One region of the Streptomyces sp. NPDC005706 genome, then DNA from elsewhere that is predicted to be linked to it. Evidence: riboswitches for the same ligand, from Rfam matches in the RefSeq annotation. Region 1 holds a riboswitch; the other holds the start of a gene.
What was found. A riboswitch is a leader RNA that binds a small molecule or an ion and turns the genes downstream of it on or off. The one in region 1 is predicted to bind glycine.

Region 1 (14,147 bases):
GCGCCGGGCCGGGCAGCATCGCTGGAGCATCGCCTTCGCGGTCATCTCGGTGGTGTTCCTCTACACGACCGTCGTGAACGTCATCGAACGCCCGGACGGTGTGAAGATCGGCGCCTGCTTCATCGCCGGCATCATCCTCGTCTCCTTCCTGTCCCGGCTGGCCCGCGCCTTCGAGCTGCGCGTGACCAGCGTGGTCATGGACCCGATGGCGGAGCGCTTCGTCAGGGACATGGCCAGCCGCAAGATGCGGTTCATCGCGAACCAGCCCGACGGACGGGACAAGGCCGAGTACCGCGACAAGGTCGAGCAGATCCGGGCCGACAACGACATGCCGGAACAGGAGGACTTCGTCTTCGTCGAGGTGACCGTCACCGACCCCTCCGAGTTCGAGGCGGGCCTGACGGTACGCGGCGAGGTCCTGCACAACCGCTACCGCGTGCTGACCGTGGAGTCCTCCTCCATCCCCAACGCCCTCGCCGCGCTCCTCCTGCACATACGCGACGTGACCGGCTGCACCCCGCACATCTACTTCGAGTGGACCGAGGGCAACCCGTTCGCGAACTTCCTGCGGTTCTTCCTCTTCGGCCAGGGCGAGGTCGCCCCGGTCACCCGTGAGGTCCTGCGCGAGGCGGAACCGGACCGCGCCCGCCGCCCGCGCGTGCACACGGGCTGAGGACCGGCCCGCCGGCGGTACGGCAGGCAGGGCGGGTGACCCGATGTCCGCGGCTCCCGCGTGATGGCCCTATCGTGACCGGCATGCAGTCCTACACGATCGGCCAGGCCGCGCGGCTGCTCGGCGTGAGCCCGGACACCGCCCGCCGCTGGGCGGACGCCGGCCGGGTGGCGACCCACCGCGACGAGGCCGGGCGGCGGCTCATCGACGGCAAGGACCTCGCCGCGTTCTCGGTCGAACTCGCCGGGACGGGCGGCGGCGAGGACGACGCGCCCTACACCTCCGTCCGCAACGCCTTCCCCGGCATCGTCACCGCCATCAAGCTCGGCGACGTCGCCGCCCAGGTGGAGATCCAGGCGGGCCCGCACCGGCTGGTGTCGCTGCTGACCCGTGAGGCCGTGGAGGAACTGGGCCTGGAGGTCGGCGTGGAGGCCACCGCGCGCGTGAAGTCCACCAACGTGCACATCGACCGGGTCTGACCGGATCCCACCGCGCGCGTCCGGCCCCCTCGCCTTCACCCGGTGCGCGTGCGACCGGCCGGGACCGGTCCCGGCGCGCCGAAGCCGTACCCCCCGTCGACCCGGATCGCCGTGATGCCGCTGACGTGCCGGGCCCCGCACCGGTCCTGCGGCAGCACCAGCTGAGGGCCGGCCGCGTCCAGCGGGGTGTCGTCGATCGTGACGGCGAGCAGTACGGCGGCCCCGGCGAAGTCGGGGTCGATCTCCGCCCAGGACAGTACGGCGTGGTGGCCGTCCTTGCCGGTGACGGCGATCAGGAAGCGCAGCCGGTCCTTGCGCCGGGCCGGGTCGAACGACGGACCGGCGTCGGCCAGGACGTCGTGGAGGCGCGGGCCGCTGAACCGGTGACGCTGGACGCCACTGGTGGCGCACTCGAAACCGACCGCCACCCGGTGCTGCGGCCGGCCGAGCAGATCCGGCACGGTCAGCCTGGTGGGGCGCGACAGATCACCGGTCAGGGCGAGTTCCGCGAGCGTCACCTGCGACCACCTCCCGGATGACCGTACCCAGCCGTCCCCTCCGTACAAACGCACATGCCAGCTCATCGGCGAAACTCTCTTGCTCATGCGAAGAGACAGCAGACTTACGCCTTGCAGATGCGGCAGTATCATCGACGCATGGCCGGCAGCGGCCGTGGCAGGGTGCGACAGCTCGTCCGAGGACTCGAGGAGTAGATCCGTGATGACCCGTTCCGTGCGCCGGACCCGGCGGACGCTGCAGCTGGCCGGTGCGGGAGCCGCCGCCCTGATATCGCTCAGCGCCTGCTCCTCTTCCTCCGACGACTCGCCGGCCGGCGGTTCGGACACCTCGGGCTCCGCGTCCCCGAAGCTGTCCGGCTCGGTCACCGTGTTCGCAGCCGCCTCCCTCAAGGAGAGCTTCACGACCCTCGGCAAGGAGTTCGAGAAGCAGCACCCCGGCACCAAGGTCAGCTTCAACTTCGGCGGCAGCGACACGCTCGCCGCGAGCATCACCAGCGGCGCGCCGGCCGACGTGTTCGCCGCCGCCAGCCCGAAGACCATGGCGATCGTCACGGACAAGAAGGACGCGGTGGGCACCCCCGCCACCTTCGTCCGCAACCAGCTCGAGATCGCCACGCTGCCGGGCAACCCCGGCAAGGTGTCCTCCCTGAAGGACCTCACCAGGTCCGGCCTCAAGGTCGTGCTGTGCGACAGGACGGTGCCGTGCGGCGCGGCCGCCCAGAAGGCCCTCGACGCGAGCAAGCTCAAGCTGACGCCGGTCTCCTACGAGCAGGACGTCAAGAGCGCACTGACCAAGGTGGAGCTGAAGGAGGCCGACGCCGCCGTGGTCTACAAGACCGATGTGAAGTCGGCGGGTGACAAGGTCGAGGGCGTGGAGTTCCCCGAGTCGGCCGAGGCCGTCAACGACTACCCGATCGCCCTGCTCAAGAACGCGGGCAACGCCGCGGCGGCCAAGGCGTTCATCGCGCTGGTGCGGTCCGCCGAGGGCCGCCGGGTCCTGGGCGGGGCCGGGTTCCTCCAGCCGTGACCCCGCCCGCCGAGCCCGGCACCGCGGCCGGCCCCCGCACGGGCGGGCCGCGGCGCCGACGCGCGCGCGGGGTGCCGCTGCCTCTGCTGGTGCCCGGTGTCGTGGCCCTGGCGTTCCTGCTGCTGCCCCTTCTCGCACTGCTCGTCCGCGCCCCCTGGGGCAGCCTGCCCGATCAGCTGACCAGCGCCGAGGTGTGGCAGGCCCTCCAGCTGTCCCTGGTCACCGCCACGGCGGCGACCGGGGTCAGTCTGGTGCTGGGCGTGCCGCTGGCCTGGCTGCTCGCCCGCACCGACTTCCCCGGCCGCCGTCTCGTACGGGCCCTGGTCACCCTGCCGCTGGTCCTGCCCCCGGTGGTGGGCGGCGTGGCCCTGCTGCTCGCCCTCGGCCGCAACGGGGTGGTCGGCAAGTGGCTGGACGCGTGGTTCGGGATCACCCTGCCCTTCACCACCGCCGGTGTGGTGATCGCGGAGGCCTTCGTCGCGATGCCGTTCCTGGTGATCAGTGTCGAGGGCACCCTGCGTGCCGCCGACCCGCGTTACGAGGAGGCGGCGGCCACGCTCGGCGCCTCGCGGTTCACCGCGTTCCGCCGGGTCACCCTGCCGCTGATCGCCCCCGGTGTCGCCGCCGGCGCGGTGCTGGCGTGGGCCCGCGCGCTCGGCGAGTTCGGCGCGACGATAACCTTCGCGGGCAACTTCCCCGGCCGTACCCAGACCATGCCGCTGGCCGTCTACCTCGCCCTGCAGAACGACCCGGAGGCGGCCATCTCCCTGAGCCTGGTCCTGCTGGCCGTGTCGATCGCGGTGCTGGCGGGACTGCGCGACCGGTGGATGACGGGGGCATGAGGGCACGATGGGGACGGAGGACCAGGTGAGGAGGCCGGGCGAGGTGGGCATGGAGGGCGAGGTGAGGACCGAAGCCGACCCCACGCGGGTTCCGGCGGCAAAGCCGGCCGCCATGGCCGGAACCGGCGCCCCCGCCGGAACCGGCCCGAGGACCGGTGGCGAACAGGGGCTCGACGCCCGGCTCGTGGTCGACCGGGCGGACTTCCGGCTCGACGTGGCGCTGACCGCCGCCCCCGGCGACGTCATCGCGCTTCTGGGCCCGAACGGCGCCGGCAAGACCACCGCACTGCGTGCCCTCGCCGGGCTGCTCCCGCTCACCGGCGGCCACCTGCGACTGGACGGCACCTCGCTAAAGCGCACCCCGCCGGAGTCCCGGCCGGTCGGCGTCGTCTTCCAGGACTATCTGCTCTTCCCGCACCTGTCCGCCCTGGACAACGTGGCGTTCGGGCCGCGCTGTCACGGCGCGGGCAAGGCCGAGGCGCGCGCGCAGGCGGCCGCCTGGCTGGACCGCATGGGCCTCGCCGGGCACGCCGGGGCCAAGCCCCGCCGTCTGTCCGGCGGCCAGGCCCAGCGCGTCGCGCTCGCCCGCGCCCTGGCCACCCGGCCCAGGCTGCTGCTCCTGGACGAACCGCTCGCCGCGCTGGACGCCCGCACCCGCCTGGAGGTCCGGGCCCAGCTCCGCCGCCACCTCGCCGAGTTCGAGGCCGTCGCCGTGCTGGTCACACACGACCCGCTGGACGCCATGGTGCTCGCGGACCGGCTGGTGGTCGTCGAGCACGGCCACGTCGTCCAGCAGGGCACCCCCGCGGAGATCGCCCGCCGGCCGCGCACCGACTACATCGCCCGGCTCGTCGGCCTCAACCTCTACCGCGGACAGGCCGCAGGGCACACCGTACGGCTGGACGCGGGCCCCTCGGTGACGACGACGGAGGACCTGTCCGGCCCCGTCTTCGTGGCCTTCCCGCCGACCGCCGTCGCCCTCTTCCGGGACCGGCCCACCGGCGCCAGCGCCCGCAACCTGTGGGCGTGCGAGGTCGCGGGCCTGGAGTCCCACGGCGACCAGATCCGCGCCGACCTCACCGGCGAACTTCCCCTGGTCGCCGACCTCACCACAGTGGCCGCCGCCGAGCTGGACCTGCATCCGGGTGCGTCGGTCTGGGCGACAGTGAAGGCGGCGCAGACCCACGCATACCCAGCCTGACCGGGCGGCAGCTCTACGGTGGGTCATCATGACACTGAGCATCCGCAACCAGCTCCCCGGCGACGTGACCGAGGTCCACCCCGGCGAGGTCATGGCGATCGTCAAGGTGCGCCTGGACGGCGGCCAGGAGCTGACGGCCGCCGTCACCCGGGAGGCCGCCGAGCAACTCGCCCTCGCCCCCGGCACCGCCGTCCGTGCCCTGGTGAAGTCGACCGAGGTCTCCCTCTCGACGAGCAGGATCGAGGGCCTGTCGATCCGCAACCAGCTTCCCGGCGCGATCACCCGTCTCACCCGGGGCGAGGTCATGGCCTCTGTGAAGGTGGCCGTGACCGGCGGCGAGCTGACCGCCGCGATCACCAGGGACGCGGCCGAGGACCTCGGCCTCTTCGTGGGGTCCGACGTGGTCGCCCTGATCAAGGCGACCGAGGTGTCGCTGGACACGGTCTGAGAGGCGCGGAAAAGCGGGAAGCCCCGCCCGGTCCACGGGCGGGGCTCACACGTACGGCTGGCTCAGTCCTCGTACGCGTCCAGCGGCGGGCAGGAGCACACCAGGTTGCGGTCGCCGAAGGCCTGGTCGATGCGGCGCACCGGCGGCCAGTACTTGTCCGCGACCGAGACACCGCCCGGGAAGACGGCCTCCTCGCGGCTGTAGGCGTGGTCCCAGTCCGCGCCGAGCGCCCGCGCGGTGTGCGGCGCGTTGCGCAGCGGGTTGTCCTCCGCCGGCCACACTCCGGAGCCGACCTTCTCGATCTCCGCGCGGATGGCGATCATCGCGTCGCAGAACCGGTCCAGCTCTGCCAGGTCCTCGGACTCGGTCGGCTCGATCATCAGCGTGCCGGCCACCGGGAAGGACATGGTCGGCGCGTGGAAGCCGTAGTCGATGAGCCGCTTCGCGACGTCGTCCACGCTCACACCGGTCGCCTTGGTCAGCGGGCGCAGGTCGATGATGCACTCGTGCGCCACCAGGCCGCCGGGGCCGTTGTAGAGCACCGGGTAGTGCGGCTCGAGGCGCTTGGCGACGTAGTTGGCGGAGAGCACGGCGACCTGGGTGGCGCGCTTGAGCCCCTCGCCGCCCATCAGACGGACGTACGCCCACGAGATCGGCAGGATGCCCGCGCTGCCCCACGGCGCGGCGGAGATCGGGCCCACGCCGGTCTCGGGGCCGGCCGCCGGCTGCAGCGGGTGGTTCGGCAGGTACGGCGCCAGGTGCGAGCGGACGGCCACCGGGCCGACGCCGGGACCGCCGCCGCCGTGCGGAATGCAGAAGGTCTTGTGCAGGTTCAGGTGCGAGACGTCGCCGCCGAAGTGACCCGGCTTGGCGAGACCGACCAGCGCATTGAGGTTGGCACCGTCGACGTACACCTGGCCGCCGGCGTCGTGGACCTGGGCGCAGATGTCGGCGACGTGCTCCTCGAAGACACCGTGCGTCGACGGGTAGGTGATCATCAGCACCGCCAGCTCGGCGCGGTGCTGCTCGATCTTGGCCCGCAGGTCGGCGACGTCGATCTCGCCGTCCTCGGCGGTCTTGACGACGACGACCTTCATGCCCGCCATCACGGCGCTGGCGGCGTTGGTGCCGTGCGCGGAGGACGGGATCAGGCACACGATGCGCTGCTCGTCGCCGTTGGCCCGGTGGTAGCCGCGCACGGCCAGCAGGCCCGCGAGCTCGCCCTGGGAACCGGCGTTGGGCTGGAGGGACACCTTGTCGTAGCCGGTGACCTCGGCCAGGCGGTCCTCCAGCTCGTGGATGAGCGTGAGGTAGCCCTCGGCCTGCTCGGCGGGCGCGAAGGGGTGCAGCCGGCCGAACTCGGGCCAGGTGACCGGCTCCATCTCGGTGGTCGCGTTGAGCTTCATGGTGCAGGAGCCCAGCGGGATCATGCCGCGGTCGAGCGCGTAGTCGCGGTCGGCGAGCCGGCGCAGGTAGCGCAGCATCGCGGTCTCGGAGCGGTGCTCGTGGAAGACCGGGTGGGTGAGGTAGTCGTCGGTGCGCAGCAGGGCCTCGGGCAGGGCCTCACCGGCCGCCGCGTCCAGCGCCTCGATGTCGCCGTCGACGCCGAAGGCGGCGAAGACCGCCTCCACCTGGGCCCGGTTGGTGGTCTCGTCGCAGGCCAGCGAGACGAGGTCGGCGTCGACGAGACGCAGGTTGACGCCGCCCGCCCGGGCGGCGGCCACGACCTCGGCGGCCCGGCCGGGCACGCGCGCGGTGAGGGTGTCGAAGTAGGCGCCGTGGACGATCTCGATCCCGCCCGCCTTCAGGCCCTCGGCGAGGATCGTGGCGTAGCGGTGGGTGCGGCGGGCGATGGTCCGCAGTCCCTCGGGGCCGTGGTAGACGGCGTACATGCCGGCCATCACGGCGAGCAGCACCTGGGCGGTGCAGATGTTGCTGGTGGCCTTCTCCCGGCGGATGTGCTGCTCGCGGGTCTGCAGCGCCAGGCGGTAGGCCTTGTGCCCGTCGGCGTCGACGGACACACCGACGAGACGGCCGGGCAGGCTGCGCGCGAACTTCTCGTGCACCGCCATGTAGCCCGCGTGCGGCCCGCCGAAGCCCATCGGCACGCCGAAGCGCTGGGTGGTGCCGACGGCGATGTCCGCGCCCAGCTCGCCCGGCGAGGTCAGCAGGGTGAGCGCGAGCAGATCGGCCCCGACCGTGACGAGGGCGCCCAGCTCGTGCGCCTGGTCGATGAGCGGCTTGATGTCGCGGACGGCACCGGAGGCGCCCGGGTACTGGACCAGCACACCGTTGATCTCGCGCTCGGCGATCTCCGCGGGGATGCCCTCGGAGAGGTCGGCGACGACGACCTCGACACCGGTCGGCTCGGCGCGCGTCTCGATGACGGCGACGGTCTGCGGCAGGGCGTCAGCGTCGACCAGGAACAGACCCTTCTTGTTCCGGCCCATGCGCCGCGACAGCGCCATGGCCTCGGCGGCGGCCGTGCCCTCGTCGAGCAGGGAGGCGCCGGACGTCGGCAGCCCGGTGAGCTCGGCGACCATGGTCTGGAAGTTCAGCAGGGCCTCCAGCCGGCCCTGGGAGATCTCCGGCTGGTACGGCGTGTAGGCGGTGTACCAGGCGGGGTTCTCCATGACGTTGCGCAGGACGACCGGCGGGGTGAAGGTGCCGTGGTAGCCGAGGCCGATCATGGAGCCGAGGACCTGGTTGCGGTCGGCGAGCGAGCGCAGCTCGGCGAGCACCTCGGCCTCGGTGCGGGCGCCCGGCAGGTCCAGGGCGTCGGCGTTCTTGATCACATCCGGGACCGCGGCGGCGGTCAGCTCGTCGAGCGAGCCGTAGCCGACGTGCGCGAGCATCTTGGCCCGCGCCTCCTGGTCGGGCCCGATGTGGCGCTGCTCGAAGGGAATACCCGCTTCGAGCTCGGAGAGCGGGGTGCGATGGGCGGTCATTGCGGAGGCCTCCTGGTCTGACACGACCTTCGAGGGGCACCCCGGTACGGATACCCCGACGGCCTCCCCCTCTGTCATCTCGACCTGAGAGCTTCACCGGCGGCCCGGGGGCGCCGGCTTTCACCGTCGGTGAGGGCGGACGCCGTCGACATCCGCCCTGCTTTCCAGAGTGACCTCGTCCGTGCGGTACGTGGGCCTGAGAGATTCCGGGGAGGATTTGCTCCTTCGGCGCCTCCGAGGTGATCGGAGGACTCTCCCGCACGGGGTCAGCAGCCGCTGTCAGCCTACCAGCGAGGTCAACGCCCGGGCCTTCGAGTGGCCGCCGCCCTGATTGTGCTCTTTCGTAGTGCTTACGGATGAGTTGCGACCACGTGGAGGGAGAGGGACCGTGCAGACCGACATCGATCCGCGCAACCTGATCGGCCGCAAGGCGTTCGACCGCACCGGCACCAAGATCGGCACCATTGACGAGGTGTACCTCGACGACGCCACCGGAGTGCCGGAGTGGGCGGCCATACGGACCGGTCTCTTCTCCCGGGACGCCTTCGTACCCCTGGAGCCCAGCGAGATCGTCGAGGGCGCCCTGCGGGTTCCCTTCGACCGTGCGCTCATCAAGGACGCGCCCGACTTCGGTGTCGGCCGCCATCTCTCCCCCGAACAGGAACTCCAGCTCTACCACCACTACGGCCTGGACGTGGCGGCGCCCTCCCCGTTCGCGGACCACGACTTCGGCAAGCTCGCGGGCACCGAGGAACCCTGAGCCCGCTCCGCCGCCGGCCCCGTGGGGCGCGGAGGACCGCCCGAACGACCACGACGGAGCCCACACACACAGACCACAGGCACCTATTACAGATCGGCGTCGACAGCACCAGACAGACGCGGCGGCGGATCCGCGTCCGGTACCCGCGGCAGCGGATCCGTGCCCAGCACCAGCGGCAGCGGATCCGCCGGTTCCAGTTCGGGATCCTCGACGCCGAAGGTCCGCACCCGCCCCGGCTCCGACTGGGGCGTCTCGAAGCGCACGGTCACCCGGCCCAGGCCACTGCCCTGCACCCAGCCGTGGCCCCACGCGGCGTGCCGCACGTCCTGCCCGGCCCGCCACTGCCGCTCGACGGGCTCCGGCCGCTCCGGCACGGTCTCGGCCACGGCCTCCTCCGGCACCGATGCCTCCCGCGAGGGCTGTGCCGCCTGCGCGAACAGGTCCTCCTGGGTGTAGTCGGCGAGCCCGGTGACGCCCACACCGAGCAGCCGCACCCCGCCCGTGGTGTCCACGGAGTCCAGCAGCCGCTCGGCCGCCTCCCGGATCACCGCGGGGTCGTCCGTGGGCCCTCTGAGGGTCTCGGACCGGGTCAGCGTCGAGAAGTCGTACCTGCGGACCTTCAGCACGATGGTCCGCCCCGACAGCCCGGCCCCGCGCAGCCGCCGCACGCACCGGTCGGCGAGCCGCCCCACCTCGAGACCGACCCGCAGCCGGTCGTGGATGTCCACGTCGTAGGTGTCCTCGACCGACACCGACTTGGCCTCCCGCTCGGCGACCACGGGCCGGTCGTCGCGCGCCAGCGCCATCGCGTACAGCGCGTGCCCGTGCGCCTTGCCGAGCAGCCGTACGAGTTCGTCCTCGCCGGCCTCGGCCAGCTCCTCGACCGTGGTGATCCCGGCCCGCCGCAGATGGTCCCCGGTCGCCGGCCCCACCCCGGGCAGGGTCCGCACCGGCATCGGCCCGAGCAGCGCCCGCTCGGTGCCGGGTTCGACGAGGACGAGTCCGTCGGGTTTGGCCTCCTCCGAAGCGATCTTCGCGAGCATCTTGGAGGCCGCGAGTCCCACCGACCCCGTCAGCCCGGTGACCACCCGTATGTCGGTGCGCAGCTTCGTCCCCACCCGCCGCGCCGAGTCCGCGTCCCAGGCCGCCTCCAGGGCCTCGAGGTCGACGAACGCCTCGTCCAGGCTCAGCGGCTCCACCAGCGGCGACAGCTCCCGCAGCAGCGTCATCACCTGCTCGCTCACGGACCGGTAGACGTTGAAGCGCGGCACCAGGTACGCGGCGTTCGGCGCCAGTCGGCGCGCCTGGGCCATCGGCATCGCCGAGTGCACCCCGAACACCCGGGCCTCGTACGACGCGGTGGCCACCACACCGCGCGGTCCGAGTCCGCCCACGATCACGGCCTTGCCCCGCAGGCTCGGCTTGGACGCCTGCTCCACCGAGGCGTAGAAGGCATCCATGTCGAGATGCAGGATCGTGGGCGCGTTTCTCACATCTCCGATGCTGCACCACACCACTGACAACCCGGGCGCACGGCCCGTGGGATCCGGTGGGGCGTGCTCAGACGGCCCGGTTGCGCCGCCGTGCCAGCTCGTCCGCCGGGTTGTGCCCGACCAGGGTCTCCCCCGTGTCGACCCGCTCGCCGTGCAGCTGGGAGAGCGCGCTCTCCACGTCCCGCCAGACCACCCCGACGGCGATCCCGAAGATGCCCTGGCCGCCCTGGAGCAGGGCGTGCACCTCGTCCGGCGAGGTGCACTCGTACACCGTGGCGCCATCGCTCATGAGGGTCATGCGCTCCAGGTCCTGGAAGCCGCGTTCCCGCAGGTGCCGCACGGCCGTGCGGATGTTCTGCAGCGAGACCCCGGTGTCCAGGAACCGCTTGACGATCTTCAGGACGACCACGTCCCGGAAGCTGTAGAGGCGCTGGGTGCCCGACCCGTAGGCGGGCCGCACGCTCGGCTCGACCAGTCCGGTGCGGGCCCAGTAGTCCAGTTGCCGGTAGGTGATGCCGGCGGCCGCACAGGCCGTGGGACCCCGGTAGCCGATCTCCTCGGACGCCATGGACGCCACCCCTCCGCCGTTCGGCACCGCCGTCGGCCGCTGTGGGGCGTGGTCGACCGCGCCGCCGGGATATGCGTACTGCCCGCTGGAACGCGGCTGGGAACTCGGGGGAGGGTACGGACCGCTCTCCCCGAAACCGCGTCCGGGGGCACCCCCAGCCGTACCGTCGCCGCTCGTTCTCACGCCGACCTCCGTCCTTGAACTGCCTTCTCGACGGTAGGCAGTCACCAGGGGTGCGTCAACGATCGCCACACTCGCCACGCCGGGTGATAATCACCCTAAGAGTGGTTTCTCGTGCCCCACCGCGGGGAAAGGCTAGCCGAATGCTCTCGCGGAAGACCGCATGACGCTCTGGATGGCCGGTGGCAATTGCCGCGGCGCCGGGAACCGGCTCGCACCTCACCGCCGCCGAACCGCCGCACCTCACTGGCTGCTGGTGCCGAAGTCCTCCGGCGAGATCTGGTCGAGGAACTCGCGGAACTTCTCCACCTCGTCCTCCTGCTCGTCCGGGATCGCGATGCCGGCGTCGTCCAGCACCGTGTCACTGCCGTAGATCGGCGTCCCGGTACGCAGGGCCAGCGCTATGGCGTCGGAGGGACGCGCGCTCACCTCGACCCCGCTGGCGAAGACCAGCTCCGCGTAGAAGACGCCCTCACGCAGATCCGTGATGCGCACTTCGGTCAGCTCCTGGCCGACGGCCTCCAGCACGTCCTTGAACAGGTCGTGGGTCAGCGGTCGCGCGGGGGCCATGCCCTGCTGGGCGAAGGCGATCGCCGTCGCCTCCCCCGGCCCGATCCAGATGGGGAGGTAGCGGTCGCCCCCCACTTCGCGCAGGAGCACGATCGGTTGGTTGGAGGGCATTTCGACCCGGACACCTACGACATCGAGCTCGTTCACACAGCAACCCTAGGCCGTGCCCGGGACCTTTGGGTAGTCGGGCCGGGAACAGGTGCCCGATCCGGCCGCCCGGGGCTCCCCGCCGTTCAGGGCAGACGCACGCCGAGAGCGGTCTGCACCAGCGCCGCGTGCAGCCGCATCGTGAGCGCCGCCAGCTCCTTCGCGCGGGCCTCGGCGTGAGTCCTGGTCTGCGGGTTGCGGTGGCGCTTCAGGGGGGCCACGACCTGGTCAACCAGGCCCGCCTCCCGGTCGGCGGCGGCCTTCATCACCCGCAGATGGCGCGGCTCGATGCCGAACCGGCCCAGCTCGGCGACGAGCGAGGCCACGGTGACGGCCGCCACGTCGTAGACACCGTCCTCCAGTGGAGCGATGAGCCCGTACGACTGCCACTCCGCGAGGTCGTCCTCACCGATGCCCGCCGCCGCCAGCAGTTCGGCACGCCCGACCCGGGCCACCGTGGGCCGTTCGGACGGCTCCGGCGGCTCGTCCCCGGTGCGCTGGCGCCCGACCACGGGCAGCTGCACGGCCTCACCGCGCTCCATGGCGTCCAGGTGCTCGCGGATCACCTTGAGCGGCAGGTAGTGATCCCGCTGCATCCTCAGGACGTGCGCGAGGCGGTCGACGTCCCCGGGGCCGAACTTCCGGTATCCCGACGGAGTCCGCTGCGGCTCGATGAGCCCCTCGGACTCCAGGAAGCGGATCTTGGAGATGGTGACCTCGGGGAACTCGTCACGCAGCGCGTTCAGCACCGTGCCGATGCTCATCAGTCCGTCCGTGGCGGCGGTACCGCTTCGGGCACCGCCGCTCGGTGTGTGCAGCATGGACCTTCCCCTGGGTTCCCCCGGACGGAATCCAGGGGGTCAGATGCCCTGCCGGCTCGCGTAGAAGACCAGCCGGTACTTGCCGATCTGCACCTCGTCGCCGTTCGACAGAGGCACCTGGTCGATCCGCTCGCGGTTGACGTACGTGCCGTTCAGGCTGCCCACGTCGGCCACCGTGAACGAGCCGTCCGGGGAGCGCCGGAACTCCACGTGCCGGCGGGAGACCGTGACGTCGTCCAGGAAGATGTCGCTCTGCGGGTGCCGGCCGGCCGTGGTCAGATCGCTGTCCAGCAGGAAGCGGCTGCCCGAGTTCGGCCCCCGGCGCACCACCAGCAGCGCCGAGCCCAGCGGCAGCGCGTCGACCGCGGCCTGCGCCTCGGGCGAGAGCATCGGCACCTGCGTCTGCCCGGTCACCTCGGCGTCGTAGGCCTCGATGCCGGAGATGGAGATGGTGGACGTGGTCTCCGAGGCACGCTCCGGCGCCACACCGGGCCGCAGCGGCGCACCACAGTTGGAGCAGAAGCGGGCGTTCTCCGCGTTGCGGTTACCGCACCTCGTACACACCAGGACGGACATGGACGGATCCTCCTGCCGCGGTTGCCCCGCGGGGGCGTTGGACGCATAGGGGTCGGAGGCAAACCCTCCACCCGCACTTGAGGTTGACGGTTGCCCGAAACCTATGCCGCCGGACTGGGCAGGGTCAACAGACGCCGCGCCCTGGCCTCCGGAAATGTCACCGCCCGGACCAGCGACCTGGTCACGGAACAGCGGGCGCTGGCCCTCTGCGTCAGGCTGTGCGCGATGGCGAGCGGTCGCGTTGTCGCTGCCTTCTCGCGCGCTCTTGCCGAACAACTTCGCAAACAACTTCACGGGCGATTCCCCTTGACCGAAACAGACCCGCCCGTGGGGCAGGACGAACCCTGATTGCCTACACCGGTCGACCCGGACATCCTCACAACGTCCGTATCCACCAGACAGTTTCCACCACGCGCCACTTCTTCGGTGCGCCGACCCCCCGCAACCTCATGCCCCTGCCGGACGTCCCCCATGCACCGCCGGTTCACTGGGAGGACGACCGAGCGTAGTCAGGCCGCTTCACCTGTCGCAAGGCGTCCACGACGATCTTGCCGGACCGCTCGACGGTCACCGTGGCCTGCTCCTTCTCCAGAGTCTGCACCACGCCTCCCGGAATGTTCAGAGCCGGTTCAAGATCCTGTGACTTGCCGATGACCTGGAAACGATACGGTGCGTTGATCTTGTTCCCGTCGACACTCACGCTCTTGCCGGAGTCGGTGAAGTAGGTGCTCGCGACCACGCGTACGCCGTTGACCTGAATAGCCTCGGCACCGGCCGCGCGCAGCTCCTGGATCGCGTCGAGCAGCATGTCCGCCTTGACCGTCCCCTTCGTGTCCTCGATCGTCATCGTGATGCCGGGACCCTGCGCCGCCACGGTGCCCGCCAGAATGCCGAGT
Region 2 (14,147 bases), on a different contig from region 1:
ACCGGGTCGTCCGTGACGTCCAGGAGGACGAGGTTGACCTGCCATTTGACCGGGGATTTACCCAGGGCCCGGCCGAGGGCCTCCAGAGGGAGGGCCCGCAGGTCGCCCTCCCACTGGGAGAGTTCCACACCCACGAACATCACCGGGTCGGCCGTCTCGACGGAGGCGAGGCAGCGGCGGGCGGTGACCACCACGCCGGTGCCGGCGAACTCGGCGGAGGCGGCGGAGAGGAAGTCGACCGGGTCGTCCTGCCAGTCCGGCTCGAAGAGACGGACCCGGCCGCCGGTGGCGGGGCCGTCCAGCGGGGTGTGGCCGGTGCGGCAGAGTTCTGCCACCGCCTCGGGCGGCAGCGGCAGGCCGACCACGCCGTCGGGGTTCAGGAGGATGCCCGCCTGCGGGGGCAGACCGCGGGCGAACTCCACCGCCGGGGCGACGGTGTACGACATGTGGGGGCCGGCGGCCAGGCGGAGCTGTTCCTCGGAGCTGAAGACCGGGACGTACACCTGGCCCTCGATCTCCGTCGTGGGCAGGTCCAGCGGGCCGCTGTGCGGGCCGCCGCCGTTGGGCAGCGGGACCCACAGCAGGCTGCGGCCGAGCACCTCGGCGATCCGGCCGCCCGCGCCGGGTATGCCGAGGGAGGCCGAGAGCACCTCCTCCAGTTCGTTGCCGGGCCAACCGCCGTGCGGGTGGGGGTGCGTCTGTGCCGGGAAGTCCGCGGGAAGGTCCGCCGCCGAGAAGTCCATCTGCCTGCCGCCTGCTGGGAACCACTGCTGTGGTCCAAAAGGCTAGCGGGTGGCCGTGACAGCGCTCAGCCGGATCGGCCGGCGAAGCCGATGCGGCGCAGCACGTCCGCGGCGTCCCGGTCCAGCAGCACCGCCGAGCCGCAGCCGGCGGGCAGTTCTCCCCGCTCCACCGCGCGCAGCAGACGGGCCGCCGTGCGGCGGTGGCGCCGGAAGGCGTAGCGGGAGACACCGCGGCCGCGCTCGCGCTGGCCCGCGCGGGCGGTGTCCGCGGTGACGTCGAGCAGAAGCAGCTGCAGGGTGCCGCCGCGGCGCCGGGCGGCGCGGGCCAGCCAGCCGCGCACCCAGGCCTGGGTGCCGCAGTCGTGCACGACCACCCCCTCGCCGGTGCCCAGGGCGCGGCGCAGCGCTGCGTAGTGGGCGAACCGGACCAGGGGGCGGTAGAGCGCGTAGGGGAGGAGGCGGGGCATCCGGGCGTCCCAGCGGTCCCGGGTGTCCTGGGAGTCGACGCGGTGGCCGGGGACCGCGCGGTGCATCAGGGTGGACTTGCCGCTGCCGGGCAGGCCGGTGATCACCACCAGGTCGCGGGGGCCGAAGAGCAGGTCGTGCGGGCTGCGCCCGGCGCGCTCGCGCAGGTCGCGGACGACCGGGGCGGGACGCTCCGCGCAGCGCCCACGGGCCGGGGCGGAGGGCTGCTTCGGTACCGCGAGACCGGTGGTGGCGGCGTAGGCCGCGGTCCTGTTCACCGTCATCGTTCTCCCCTTGTGGGCTCGGAGACCCTTTGCCCATTGAATGTAAAGAGAAGGTAATGCGCCGGTCCAGCGGTTGGGTGCGCGTACTGCCACAGCTCGGTTACAGATGCCGGCCCTGACGGGGTGGGGCGCGGCGTGCAATGATGTGCGCGCCAACTGCATACCGGCCGCTTGAATCCGCGCGGGAGAGTTCCCAGCCAGCTCCGCTGGGACGCCGAAGGAGCAAGTCCCTCCCTTGAATCTCTCAGGCCCCGTTACCGCGCGGGCGAGGCACATCTGAAAAGCGGGCCGCTGCGACAGTGGCTCCACCCAAGGTGCAAGCCGTGACCACTCCTCGCGAGGATCATGGCGAACCTCTCAGGTTCCGATGACAGATGGGGAGGAACGTTCCTCGCCTGTCATACCTGCACCCTGGGAGACGACCGACCGATGAGCAGTACCGAACCCACTGGACCGCGCCGTACCGCGCTCGACGCCCTGCATCGCTCGCTCGGCGCGACGATGACCGACTTCGCCGGCTGGGACATGCCGCTGCGCTACGGATCCGAGCGCGACGAGCATCTCGCGGTGCGGACCAAGGCCGGTCTCTTCGACCTCTCCCACATGGGCGAGATCACCGTGACCGGGCCGCAGGCGGCCGGCCTGCTGAACCACGCGCTGGTGGGCAACATCGCCTCGGTCGGTGTCGGCCGCGCCCGCTACACCATGATCTGCCGGGCCGACGGCGGCATCCTGGACGACCTGATCGTCTACCGGCTGGCCGAACACGAGTACATGGTCGTCGCCAACGCCTCCAACGCCCAGATGGTGCTGGACGCGCTGACCGAGCGTGCCGCGGGCTTCGACGCCGAGGTGCGCGACGACCGGGACGCCTACGCGCTGCTCGCGGTCCAGGGCCCCGAGTCCCCCGGCATCCTGAAGTCCCTCACGGACGCCGACCTGGACGGCCTGAAGTACTACGCGGGCCTGCCGGGCACCGTCGCCGGCGTCCCCGCGCTGATCGCCCGCACCGGCTACACCGGCGAGGACGGCTTCGAGCTGTTCGTGAAGCCCGAGCACGCGGTGGAGCTGTGGCAGGCGCTGACCAAGGCGGGCGAGGGCGCCGGCCTGGTCCCGTGCGGCCTGTCCTGCCGGGACACCCTGCGCCTCGAGGCGGGCATGCCGCTGTACGGGCACGAGCTGACCACCTCCCTGACCCCCTTCGACGCCGGGCTCGGCCGGGTGGTGAAGTTCGAGAAGGAGGGCGACTTCGTGGGCCGCGAGGCGCTCACCGAGGCCGCCGCCAGCGCCGAGCAGAACCCGCCGCGCAAGCTCGTCGGCCTGGTCGCCGAGGGCCGCCGGGTGCCGCGGGCCGGGTTCGCCGTCGTCGCGGGCGGCGAGGTGATCGGCGAGGTCACCTCCGGCGCCCCCTCCCCCACCCTGGGCAAGCCGATCGCGATGGCGTACGTCGACGCGGCGCACGCGGCGCCGGGCACCGAGGGTGTCGGCGTGGACATCCGGGGCAGCCACGAGCCGTACGAGGTCGTGGCGCTCCCCTTCTACAAGCGCCAGAAGTAGACACTGGGCGCGGTCCGTCCACCGGACGTGACCCTGCGCACATCCCCGCTGCTCAGCAGCGGGTCCAGCAGTCCCCCATTCATCAGCACTCCCGCGCGTACAGGAGAATTCAGGCCATGAGCAACCCCCAGCAGCTGCGCTACAGCAAGGAGCACGAGTGGCTGTCGGCCGCCGAGGACGGCGTCTCGACGGTCGGCATCACCGAGTTCGCGGCCAACGCGCTCGGCGACGTGGTCTACGCCCAGCTCCCCGAGGTCGGTTCCACGGTGTCCGCGGGTGAGACCTGCGGCGAGCTGGAGTCGACCAAGTCGGTCTCGGACCTGTACTCGCCGGTCACCGGTGAGATCACCGAGGTCAACGAGGACGTCGTCAACGACCCGTCGCTGGTGAACTCGGCGCCCTTCGAAGGCGGCTGGCTGTTCAAGGTACGCGTCACCGAGGAGCCGGCCGACCTGCTCTCCGCCGACGAGTACACCGCCCAGAACGCCGGCTGAGGAGTCGTAGCCGAATGACCGTCCTGAACACGCCCCTGCACGAACTCGACCCGGAGATCGCCGCCGCGGTCGACGCCGAGCTGAACCGCCAGCAGTCGACGCTGGAGATGATCGCCTCGGAGAACTTCGCGCCGCTCGCGGTGATGGAGGCCCAGGGCTCGGTGCTGACCAACAAGTACGCGGAGGGCTACCCGGGCCGCCGCTACTACGGCGGCTGCGAGCACGTCGACGTCGCCGAGCAGATCGCCATCGACCGGATCAAGGAGCTGTTCGGCGCCGAGTACGCCAACGTCCAGCCCCACTCCGGCGCCTCCGCGAACCAGGCGGCGCTGTTCGCCCTCGCCCAGCCCGGGGACACCATCCTCGGCCTGGACCTGGCGCACGGCGGCCACCTCACCCACGGGATGCGGCTGAACTTCTCCGGCAAGCAGTTCAACGTGGTCGCGTACCACGTGGACGACGCCGGCCTGGTCGACATGGCCGAGGTCGAGCGGCTGGCCAAGGAGCACCGCCCGAAGGTGATCATCGCCGGCTGGTCGGCGTACCCGCGTCAGCTCGACTTCGCCGAGTTCCGCCGGATCGCCGACGAGGTCGAGGCGTACCTGTGGGTCGACATGGCGCACTTCGCGGGCCTGGTCGCGGCGGGGCTGCACCCGAACCCGGTCGAGCACGCGGACGTGGTCACCTCCACGACCCACAAGACCCTCGGCGGCCCGCGCGGCGGCATCATCCTGGCGAAGAAGGACTTCGCGAAGAAGCTGAACTCGTCCGTCTTCCCGGGCTTCCAGGGCGGTCCCCTGGAGCACGTGATCGCGGCCAAGGCGGTCTCCTTCAAGGTCGCCGCCTCGGAGGAGTTCAAGGAGCGCCAGCGCCGTACGGTGGAGGGTGCCCGCATCCTCGCCGAGCGGCTGACCGCCGCCGACGCCCGCGGGGCCGGGGTCAACGTGCTGTCCGGCGGTACGGACGTGCACCTGATCCTGGTGGACCTGCGTGAGTCCGAGCTGGACGGGCAGCAGGCCGAGGACCGCCTCCACGAGGTCGGCATCACGGTCAACCGCAACGCCGTCCCGAACGACCCGCGTCCCCCGATGGTGACCTCGGGTCTGCGCATCGGTACGCCGGCCCTGGCGACCCGGGGCTTCACGGCCGAGGACTTCGCCGAGGTCGCGGACGTGATCGCCGAGACCCTCAAGGCGCCCGCCCCGTTCGAGGGCGCCGCCGTGGAGGGGCTCAAGGCCCGGGTGGAGGCCCTGGCCGGCAAGCACCCGCTGTACCCGGGTCTGAACAAGTAAGTCCGTGTTTCACCGGGCACCGCGCACACTGGAAGGTGTGCGCGGTGCCGCACCCGCACCACCCCGTATTGAGGAGTTTCCGTGGCCATCTCGGTCTTCGACCTGTTCTCGATCGGCATCGGCCCGTCCAGCTCCCACACGGTCGGTCCGATGCGCGCGGCACGCATGTTCTCCCGCAGGCTGCGCAACGAGGACCTGCTGGGCTCCGTCGCCGCGGTGCGCTGCGAGCTGTACGGCTCGCTCGGCGCGACCGGCCACGGCCACGGCACCCCGAAGGCGGTGCTGCTCGGTCTGGAGGGCGCCTCGCCGCGCACGGTGGACGTGGAGTCGGCCGACGAGCGCGTGGAGGGGATCAGGCGGTCGGGCCGGATCTCGCTGCTCGGCGAGCACGAGATAGCGTTCTCCTTCGACGACGACCTGGTCCTGCACCGCCGCAAGGCGCTGCCCTACCACGCCAACGGCATGACGGTGTGGGCGTTCGACGCGGCCGGCACGGAGCTGCTCTCCAAGACGTACTACTCGGTCGGCGGCGGCTTCGTCGTGGACGAGGACGCGGTCGGCGCGGATCGCATAGTGCTGGACGACACGGTCCTGAAGTACCCCTTCCGCACCGGTGACGAGCTGCTGCGCCTGACCCGGGAGACGGGTCTTTCGATCTCCTCGCTGATGCTGGAGAACGAGCGCGCCTGGCGCACCGAGGAGGAGATCCGGGCGGGCCTGCTGGAGATCTGGCGGGTCATGCGCGAGTGCGTCCAGCGGGGCATGTCCCGGGAGGGCATCCTGCCCGGCGGCCTGAAGGTGCGCCGCCGCGCGGCCGTCTCGGCCCGCCAGCTGCGCGCCGAGGGCGACCCGCTCGCGCACGCGATGGAGTGGATCACGCTCTACGCGATGGCCGTGAACGAGGAGAACGCGGCCGGCGGCCGCGTGGTCACCGCCCCGACCAACGGCGCGGCGGGCATCATCCCGGCCGTCCTGCACTACTACATCAACTTCGTGCCGGGCGCCGACGAGGACGGCGTGGTCCGCTTCCTGCTCGCCGCCGGCGCCATCGGCATGCTCTTCAAGGAGAACGCCTCCATCTCCGGCGCCGAGGTCGGCTGCCAGGGCGAGGTCGGCTCCGCCTGCTCCATGGCCGCGGGCGCCCTCGCCGAGGTGCTCGGCGGCAGTCCGGAGCAGGTGGAGAACGCGGCCGAGATCGGCATGGAGCACAACCTCGGCCTGACCTGCGATCCCGTGGGCGGCCTGGTCCAGATCCCCTGCATCGAGCGCAACGGCATGGCCGCGGTGAAGGCGGTCACCGCGGCGAAGATGGCGATGCGCGGTGACGGCTCGCACAAGGTGTCCCTGGACAAGGTCATCAAGACGATGAAGGACACCGGCGCGGACATGTCGGTCAAGTACAAGGAGACGGCCCGGGGTGGGCTGGCGGTGAACATCATCGAGTGCTGAGCGGCACCCCGCCGCACGCGGGGTGCCGCCGGGGTGCTCAGTACCAGCCGGTGCACTTGATGTGGTGGGTGGAGTCGTTCCACCCGCAGGCGCGCATCACGTAGCCGCCGTCGTAGCGCGAGGCGGTGTGGGTGTCGGAGCCGCTGCGGACCGTGGTCAGGCTCAGCGGGCCGTCCCAGGTGCGGCCGCCGTTGGAGGAGCGGTCCACCCAGACCTTGTCGCCGGGGTCGGCGTTGTAGATGCGGCCCCAGGCGCAGCGGGTGGAGGTGCTGTACCGGAGCTGGATGTTGATGGAGTCGACCTTCGCCGTCTTCACCGTCTTGGCGTGGGCGAAGGTGCACGAGCCCGCGGCGCTCGTGCCGGCCGCGGCGGCGCTCGTCGCGGCGACCGTGCTGCCCAGCCCGGTGAGAAGGGTCGCCGTGGCGACCAGGACCGCGGCGCGGGTGCCGATGCGCGGAATGACCATGATTTCCTCCGTCGTGGATGCAGACCGAGGCAGCGGCCCGGCCGGCCCGGAACGCGGCGTTCACCGCTGTCCGGGCCGGCCGGGACCACCGTCCCCCGTGTGGAACCGGCTTGCGGGAACGACGCTACGGAAGCGGCCGCGGGGGCGAATCCCACGCTGGTTCGAATCCGCGCTCAGCCCCGCGCGGTAGGCCGGGTACCGCGCGGGTTTACCCGCGGGCGCGGCCGCGACCGGGGGTCATCCGCCCGGGGTGACGAGTCCCGACTCATAGGCCACGACCACTGCCTGGGCCCTGCTGTCGAGGTCCAGCTTGGTCATCGTGCGGTTCAGGTGGGTCTTCACGGTCGCCTCGCTGATGTAGAGGCGGTCGGCGATCTCCGGGTTGGACAGGCCGCGGGCGATCAGCTTCAGGACCTCCAGTTCGCGGGAGGTCAACGCGCCCAGTTCGGTGGGCTGTTCGCAGTCGGGCCGGCGAGCGTACGCCTCGACCAGGCGGCGGGTGACGCTGGGCGCGAAGAGCGCGTCGCCGCCGCTGACCGCCGTCACCGCGGCGAGCAGCCGTTCCGGGCCGGAGTCCTTCAGCAGGAACCCGGAGGCGCCTGCGCGCAGTGCCCCGTACACGTACTCGTCGAGGTCGAAGGTGGTCAGTACCAGGATCCTGGGCGCGGGGCCGGTGGCCTGGGCGAGGATGCGCTCAGTGGCGTCGATGCCGGTCATGCCGGGCATCCGGATGTCCATCAGGACGACGTCGGGGGCCTTCTCGGCGGCGAGGGCCACGGCCTCCGCGCCGTCGCTCGCCTCGCCGACCACCTCCATACCGGGTGCGGCACGCAGCAGGCCCACCAGTCCGGCCCGGATCAGGTACTGGTCGTCGACGACGAGCACTGTGGTCATGTGATGGTGTGGTCCCCCTGCGCGGCGGCCCGCGCGGAGGTCGGAAGGGTCAGCCGCACGGCGTAACCGCCTTGGTCCTGCGGGCCGGTGCTGATCCGCCCGCCGTAGAGCTTGGCCCGTTCCCGCATGCCAATCAAGCCGTGGCCGCCGTCGATCCGCACTCTGTCCGGAATCACCCCCTGCCCGTCGTCCGTGACCGCGACGGTCACCTGGTGCGGTTCGTACGTCAGCCGTACCTCCGCGCTGGCGCCGGGCGCGTGCTTCATGACGTTGGTGAGCGCCTCCTGGACCACCCGGTAGGCGCACAGTTCGATGCCCGGGGCGAGCGGGCGGGGCGGGCCCTCGACGGTGAGGGCGACGGAGACGCCGCCGGCGCGGACGCGTTCGGCCATCTCCTCGAGGCGGCCCAGGCCGGGCATGGGGCCGGCCGGGGCGCCGTCGTCGGCGGCGCGCAGCACGGTGAGCATGCGGCGCAGCTCCTCGAGGGCCTCCCTGCCGGTGGCGTCGATGGTGTCGAGGGCGGCCCGGGCGGTCGGCCGGTCGGTGTCGAAGACGAACCGGGCAAGACCGGTCTGCACCGAGATCACGGACATGTGGTGGGCGACCACGTCGTGCAGTTCGCGGGCGATCCGGCCGCGTTCCTCGGCCACCTCGCGCCGGGCGCGTTCCGCCTGCTCGCGGCGCAGCTCCCGGGTCAGTTCGGCCGAGCGGCGGGCGACGGCGCCGAACCGCCACAGCACCGCCGGGTAGACCAGCGCCTGTCCGGCGACGGACGGCCAGGAGTCGGCATGGCTGACCGCGCCCGCGTAGATCCAGATTCCGCCCAGCATGGCCGCGCACGGCACGGAGACGCGTGAGGGGCGCAGGGAGGCGACCGTGTAGAGGGCGAGCATGGGGCCGATGCTGCCCACCACGGGCCAGTGGCCGGCGCCGATGTACAGCGCCCAGGTTCCGAACACCAGACCGCAGACCGCGACGGGGGCGCGGCTGCGGATCACCAGCGGCAGGTGGACCAGGATCACCAGTGCGTAGGCGGTCGCGTCGAGCGGGCGCTGTCCCTGCCGCGCGGCCTCCGCGCCCAGCGTCACGGCCACGATGGTCAGCGCCACGGCGAACAGCGTGTCGCCGATGAGGGGGCGGATCCGCATCGTCGCAGCGTAACGCCGGTTCCGGCGGGCGGGCATCAAACTTTCGCGGTACCACGTCAGTTGGAGCGGCGGGCCGGGTACGACGAGACACGGCGCGAGGGGGAGGCGGGCTCCGGGAGCCCGCCTCCCCCTGTCCGTGCCGCGGGTGATCAGCCGGTCGTCAGGGTGACGTCGTCGACGACGAAGCTGGTCTGGAGGCTGGAATCCTCGGAGCCCGTGAAGGTCAGCGTGATCTGCTGGCCGATGTACTGGCTCAGGTCCAGCGTGCGCTCGGTGTACCCCGTGGCCGCGTTGGCGTTGGAGTACGTCTGCTTCGCGGTCCCGTTGACCTTGACCTGGAAGGTGTCGTACGCCGTGGAGCCCGACTCACTGGTGTCGATGTGCAGCCAGTACTTCAGGGTCGCCCTGGTGCAGCCGGCCGGGATCGTCACCGTCTGGCCGACCGTGTCGGTGGCCGTGGAGCCGTAACCCGCCAGCCACGCGTACCGGGTGCCGGAATGCGCGGACTGGCCGCTGAACGCGCCGATCGCGCCGGTGTTCCCGGTCCACGGCGAAGTGCCGCTCTCGAAACCGCCGTTGGTGACCATCTGCGAGGCCGTGCAGCCGCCGGCGCCGGTGACGGTCAGCGTGTACTGCGCGGTGTGCGTGGTGGAGCCGGCGCCGGTGATGGTGAGGTTGTACGTCCCCGGTGCCACGGAGGAGCCGACGGAGACCGTCGCCGTGGACGAGCCGCCGGAGGTCACCGAGGCCGGGCTGAAGGAGACCGTGACCCCTGCGGGAGCGCCCGAGGCGGACAGGTTGACCGTCTGGGCCGAGCCGTTGGTCGTGGCGGTGGACACGGTGGTGGTCAGCGAGGTGCCCGGGGCGGTGCTGCCCGTGGCGGGGCTCGCCGAGAGCGAGAAGTCGTCGGCCGGGACGGTGGCCGACACCGCCTGCGACCACAGGGTGTAGGCGACGCCGTCGGCGCTGCGGTTCAGCCCGGTGGCGTTGATGTTGCTCGTGGTGTCGCAGGAGGAGTGGTAGCAGCTGTCGTACGCGGCGTTCGCCGTGCCGCCCCACTTGGCCGCCTGCGCCGAGGTCTTGCGGGCGCTGGCCCCCATGGCGTAGCCGGAGGTGGGGATGCCGTAGTTCTCGAAGGAGTAGTCGTCGGAGCGGCCCGCGCCCTCGGTGTTCTCCTCCGGCTGCAGGTTCAGCGAGTCCCAGTACGCCTTCATCGGAGCGGCGGCCGCGGAGGTGATGTGGTTGATGAAGTAGCCGCCGTTGCGCGAGGCGACCATGTCGAAGTTGTAGTACGCCTTGATCGCCGAGCGCTGGGCGGAGGTCAGTGAACGGACGTAGAAGTCCGAGCCGTTGAGGCCCTGCTCCTCGTCCGTCCACCAGCCGAAGCGGACGCGCCCCGCCATCGACGGGTTGGTCTCGGCGAGCTTCAGCGCGACCTCCAGGAGGGTGGCGCTGCCGGAGCCGTTGTCGTTGATGCCGGGTCCGGCGGAGACGCTGTCGAGGTGCGAGCCGAACATGTACACCTTCGACGCGTCGCCGTGCGGCCACTCGGCGATCAGGTTGGGTCCGGCGCCGCTGGTGCAGCCGGAGGTGCAGGCCTGCTCGGTGACCGTGTAACCGGCCGCCTGGAGCTTGCCCTTCACATAGGCGACCGAGTCGCGGTAGCCCTGGGTCGTCGATCTGCGGTTGCCGCCGTTGCGGGTCGCTATGGCGTTCAGTTCGGTCAGGTGCGCCTGGACCTTGGTGACGTCGATGTCGGGCGCGGCCGCGGTGAGGGTGGCCGGAGCGGCCGCGGTACTGGTGCCCTCGCGGGCCGGCGCGGCGCTCGCGGGGAGCGCCACCAGGCCCAGTGCGGCGGCCAGGGTGACACCGGTCAGGGACAGGCCGGTCGGGGAGATTCTTCGAAGCACCGTGTCTCCTTTGTGGGGTGGGAGGAAACGGGAGGCGGGGCGTGGTGGTGCCGCGCCTCCCGGCCGATGCGGGTGGGGGTGGGGACCCGGGTGAGCGGTCCCGCACTGCCGTATTGAGCATGCGCATGCCAAGCGCAGGTCAAGCCTCGCCGTGCGGAACCGGCCGGATCCGGGGGCCCTGGTCCGACTCCTCGACGGCTCCCGGCGCGGGGTGGATTGGGGAGGCGCACCGGGGGCCACGAGGAGTTGGGCGGGCGGCGACGAGGTTAACCGCCGTACGGTCCGTCCGCTCCTGTCCGATTCCGGCACGTCCGCTTCCGGCCAGTACGGCCGCCGGTCCGGTCCGCCCGAGTGACGTCCCTGGCCTCCCCCGGGAGGGCCCCGTATCGTGCGCCCATGCATGCGGCGCAGAACCCTTCGCATGGCCGGCCGCCGACCGCCGCCGAGGCGCGGGCGGCCTACCTGGCCATGGTCGAGCGGATCACGGCGTCGGGGGCCCGGGACGCCACCGCCGAGCGGGAGGAACTCGGGGGGATCTCCGCCGAGCTGGCCAGGTGGCTCGCCGACCGGCGGCTCCTCGACCCCGGCGGTGATCGGCTGAGCACTCCGGACCGGGCCCTGCGGCACATCGTCTCGGAGCACGGTCGCCGGCTGCGGGAGACGGCCGAGGCCGCCGGCCGGGACGCCGAGGCACTGGACGACGTGCTGTGCGTGCTCACGGCCCCGCGGTTCGACGCCCGGGAGGCGGCCGAGATCGAGTACTTCACGGACCGCGAGCGCACCCGGAAGCGGCTGGAGGAACTGGACGCGCTCAGCCGGGAGGAGTTCCTGGCGATGCGCAACTCCTTCCCCGACGCACAGGTTCTGGAGTCCAGCCTCGCCGGGGACCTGGACATGCTGGCGAACGGCGTCCGGATGCGCATGCTGACGTCCCAGCAGGCCGTCCGCTCACAGGCGCCGGCCCGTTATCTGAACGCGCTGGCCGACGCCGGGGTCGAGGTGCGGGTCGCCCCGACGGTGCCGCTCCACATGAACATCCTGGACCGGGCGATCGTCGTCATCGGGGCGGGGCCCGGCCCGCAGGGCGAGGGCGGCGACGTCATCCTGCACAGCACGCCCGTCGCGCGGTGCTTCTGCAAGGTCTTCACCCACGCCTGGGACCTCGCCCGGCCGCACACCGAACGCCAGCCCGGACGCGGGCGCGGCGGCGCCGGCTGCGAACTGTCCGCGCAGGAACGCGAGGTACTGGCGCTGCTTGCCACCGGCGCCAAGGACGAGACCATCGCCCGCCGGCTGGCCTGCTCGGACCGCACCCTGCGCCGCCTGATGAACCAGATCATGGAGAAACTCGGCACCTCCAGCCGCTTCGAGGCCGGAGTCACCGCCGCCCGCCTGGGCCTGGTGAGCTGATCCGGAGCCCGGCGGCCGGACCTGACACGAAATCAGGGCCGTGCATCGGCATGCTCCCGGGCCCGCGTCACTCCCCGGCGCCCTCCAGGGTGAGTCGGAGGGTGGCCGCCCGGGCCAGGACGGCATCGGCGTCGGCCATCCCGAGATCGCGCAGCAGGCGGCCGAGTTCGTACAGGGCGGAGGCCAGGGCCGGCCGGTACTCCCCCGGGTCACCCGCGGCGAGCCGCTCGTAGCCGGACACGACCTGTCGCTGGTGGTCCAGGGCGTCGGCCGGACGGCCGGCGGCGTACAGGTGGCCGGCCAGGCGGGACCGGGCGGCTGTCAGGAAACCGAGGTGGCCGGCGGGGTTGTCGCGGGCGAACGACTCGAGCAGCCGGACCGTCTCGTCCTGGACCGTGACCGCCTCGGAGTGCCGCTCGTCGCGGGCCAGCAGCGCGGCACGGGAGTCCAGCAGCATGAGCCGCACCATGGGGTCGGCGGCGGGGTGTTCGAGCAGATGGATCTCCCACAGGCCGAACGCCCTGGCGAGCAGCGGCTCGGCCGGGGACTGACGGTCGAGGCGGATCAGTTCCTGCACGACGGCATCCAGGGTACGGACGGTCTGCTCCGTATCCTGCTGGGCGTCGACGAGCCGCTCCAGGGTGTCCTCCGCGTCCTGCCCGAGGCAGCAGTGGACCAGCAGGCGTCTGCGCAGGTTCCCGATGAGGTAGCCCCGGTCCCCGAGGCGTTCCCAGAGGTCCGCGGCGCGTTCCAGAAGGGGCAGCGCCGCCGCGTACTCCTCTCTTCGGGTGTGATGGGCAGCGAGGTCCTCCAGCGCCCTGGCGAGGTTGGGTCCGTGGTACTCGGGCTGCTCGAGGGCACATTCCTCGTACAGCTCGATGGCCTCGGTACGGGCGGCGACGCTCTCTTCGTCGCGGTCCAGGACGTGCTCACGGGAGGCCAGTTGGGACAGTGCGAGGGCGAGGCTCTCGCGGTCGGTGGTCTGCCGGTAGAGGTCGGCGGCAAGGCTGGTGGCGGCCCGGGCCTCCTCCGCCTGTCCGAGCCGGCCCAGGTAGATGCCCAGCGAGAGCCAGGCGCCCGCGAGCCGGCCCCGGAACCGGTCGGGGTCGCGCTGCGTCAGCTCCCCATACAGGGAGACCGAGCGCCGCATGTGATCCAGTGCCCGTTCCAGGCGGTCCTGCTGCTCATGGCAGCGGCTCAGGTCGTGCAGGATCCGTGCCAGGTCCGGGGCGTAGCCGTCGCTGTCCGGGGTGCACAGGCGCTCCAGCAGGCTGACCGCGCGTTCCAGGGCGGTGATCGCCTGGTCGAAGCGGTCCATGTGCTCAAAGGCCGCACCGAGCAGGCCGAGGGACTGGTAGAGGCCGGGGGCCCAGTCGCTGTCGTCGTCGTACAGGCGCTGGTAGATCTGTACGGCTTCGGTGGCCGATCGCACGGTCTCCGCCGGGTGACCGGCGACGTTGTGGGTGATGGCGAGGTTGTAGAGGGTGGCCGCGAGAGCGGGGAGCTCGTCGGCGGCGCGGAAGGTCCCCGCGGCCTCCGCGGTGGCGGCCAGCGACTCCTCGAAGCGCTCCAGCTCGTGCAGCCGTGTACCGAACTCCTTGAGTGCGAGGCCCAGTTCGAACCGGTCACCGGGGTCGTCGCGCAGCAGCTCGACCGCGGTCCCGTTCGCCTCCACCGCGGGCTCGAGGCGGCCGATGTGGGAGAGGCGCCGGCCGAGGTGGAGGTGGGTCCTGGCGAGTTCGGTGCTCCACTCCGGATTCTGGTCGTGCAGGCGGCCGTAGAGCGCGGCCGCCTCCTGCGCCGCGTACACCGCTTTGACGTGGAGTCCGGCCGCGGTGAGCCGGTGGTGCAGCTCCACCAGGGCGGCGGCGAGACGTGGCAGGTGCTCCTCGTCCTCGCGTACGAGGTCCCGGTGCAGAGCGACGCACTGCTGGGCGGTCTGCACCGCGGTGTCGCCGTCCAGTCGGACCTGGGCCCTTGAGAGGTCGGTGAGCGACTGCAGGTACCGCAGGCGGATGCCCGGCTCCCCGCCTGC

Region 2: it holds a riboswitch for glycine, as region 1 does, so the genes downstream of both, gcvT (glycine cleavage system aminomethyltransferase GcvT) here and gcvP (aminomethyl-transferring glycine dehydrogenase) in region 1, are expected to answer to the same signal.

Annotation. Positions count from the first base shown of each region.
Region 1 covers NZ_JBEXYS010000007.1:5,484-19,630, reverse strand. Annotated here, with positions in the region: gene ABZ478_RS15005 (amino acid transporter) at 1-673, shown strand, start outside; gene ABZ478_RS15000 (helix-turn-helix transcriptional regulator) at 757-1,152, shown strand; gene ABZ478_RS14995 (molybdopterin-dependent oxidoreductase) at 1,188-1,670, opposite strand; gene modA (molybdate ABC transporter substrate-binding protein) at 1,873-2,697, shown strand; gene ABZ478_RS14985 (ABC transporter permease) at 2,694-3,539, shown strand; gene ABZ478_RS14980 (ABC transporter ATP-binding protein) at 3,652-4,740, shown strand; gene ABZ478_RS14975 (TOBE domain-containing protein) at 4,769-5,188, shown strand; gene gcvP (aminomethyl-transferring glycine dehydrogenase) at 5,251-8,136, opposite strand; glycine riboswitch at 8,311-8,405, opposite strand; gene ABZ478_RS14965 (PRC-barrel domain-containing protein) at 8,525-8,896, shown strand; gene ABZ478_RS14960 (DNA polymerase IV) at 8,983-10,389, opposite strand; gene ABZ478_RS14955 (MerR family transcriptional regulator) at 10,457-11,140, opposite strand; gene ABZ478_RS14950 (bifunctional nuclease family protein) at 11,381-11,854, opposite strand; gene ABZ478_RS14945 (MerR family transcriptional regulator) at 11,941-12,675, opposite strand; gene ABZ478_RS14940 (FHA domain-containing protein) at 12,715-13,545, opposite strand; gene ABZ478_RS14935 (DUF881 domain-containing protein) at 13,736-14,147, opposite strand, start outside.
Region 2 covers NZ_JBEXYS010000020.1:37,428-51,574, reverse strand. Annotated here, with positions in the region: gene ABZ478_RS26885 (enhanced serine sensitivity protein SseB) at 1-743, opposite strand, end outside; gene ABZ478_RS26880 (AAA family ATPase) at 809-1,486, opposite strand; glycine riboswitch at 1,665-1,762, shown strand; gene gcvT (glycine cleavage system aminomethyltransferase GcvT) at 1,922-3,049, shown strand; gene gcvH (glycine cleavage system protein GcvH) at 3,166-3,543, shown strand; gene glyA (serine hydroxymethyltransferase) at 3,558-4,835, shown strand; gene ABZ478_RS26860 (L-serine ammonia-lyase) at 4,917-6,284, shown strand; gene ABZ478_RS26855 (DUF2690 domain-containing protein) at 6,322-6,750, opposite strand; gene ABZ478_RS26850 (response regulator transcription factor) at 6,988-7,644, opposite strand; gene ABZ478_RS26845 (sensor histidine kinase) at 7,641-8,792, opposite strand; gene ABZ478_RS26840 (M28 family peptidase) at 8,942-10,702, opposite strand; gene ABZ478_RS26835 (LuxR C-terminal-related transcriptional regulator) at 11,099-12,112, shown strand; gene ABZ478_RS26830 (tetratricopeptide repeat protein) at 12,180-14,147, opposite strand, start outside.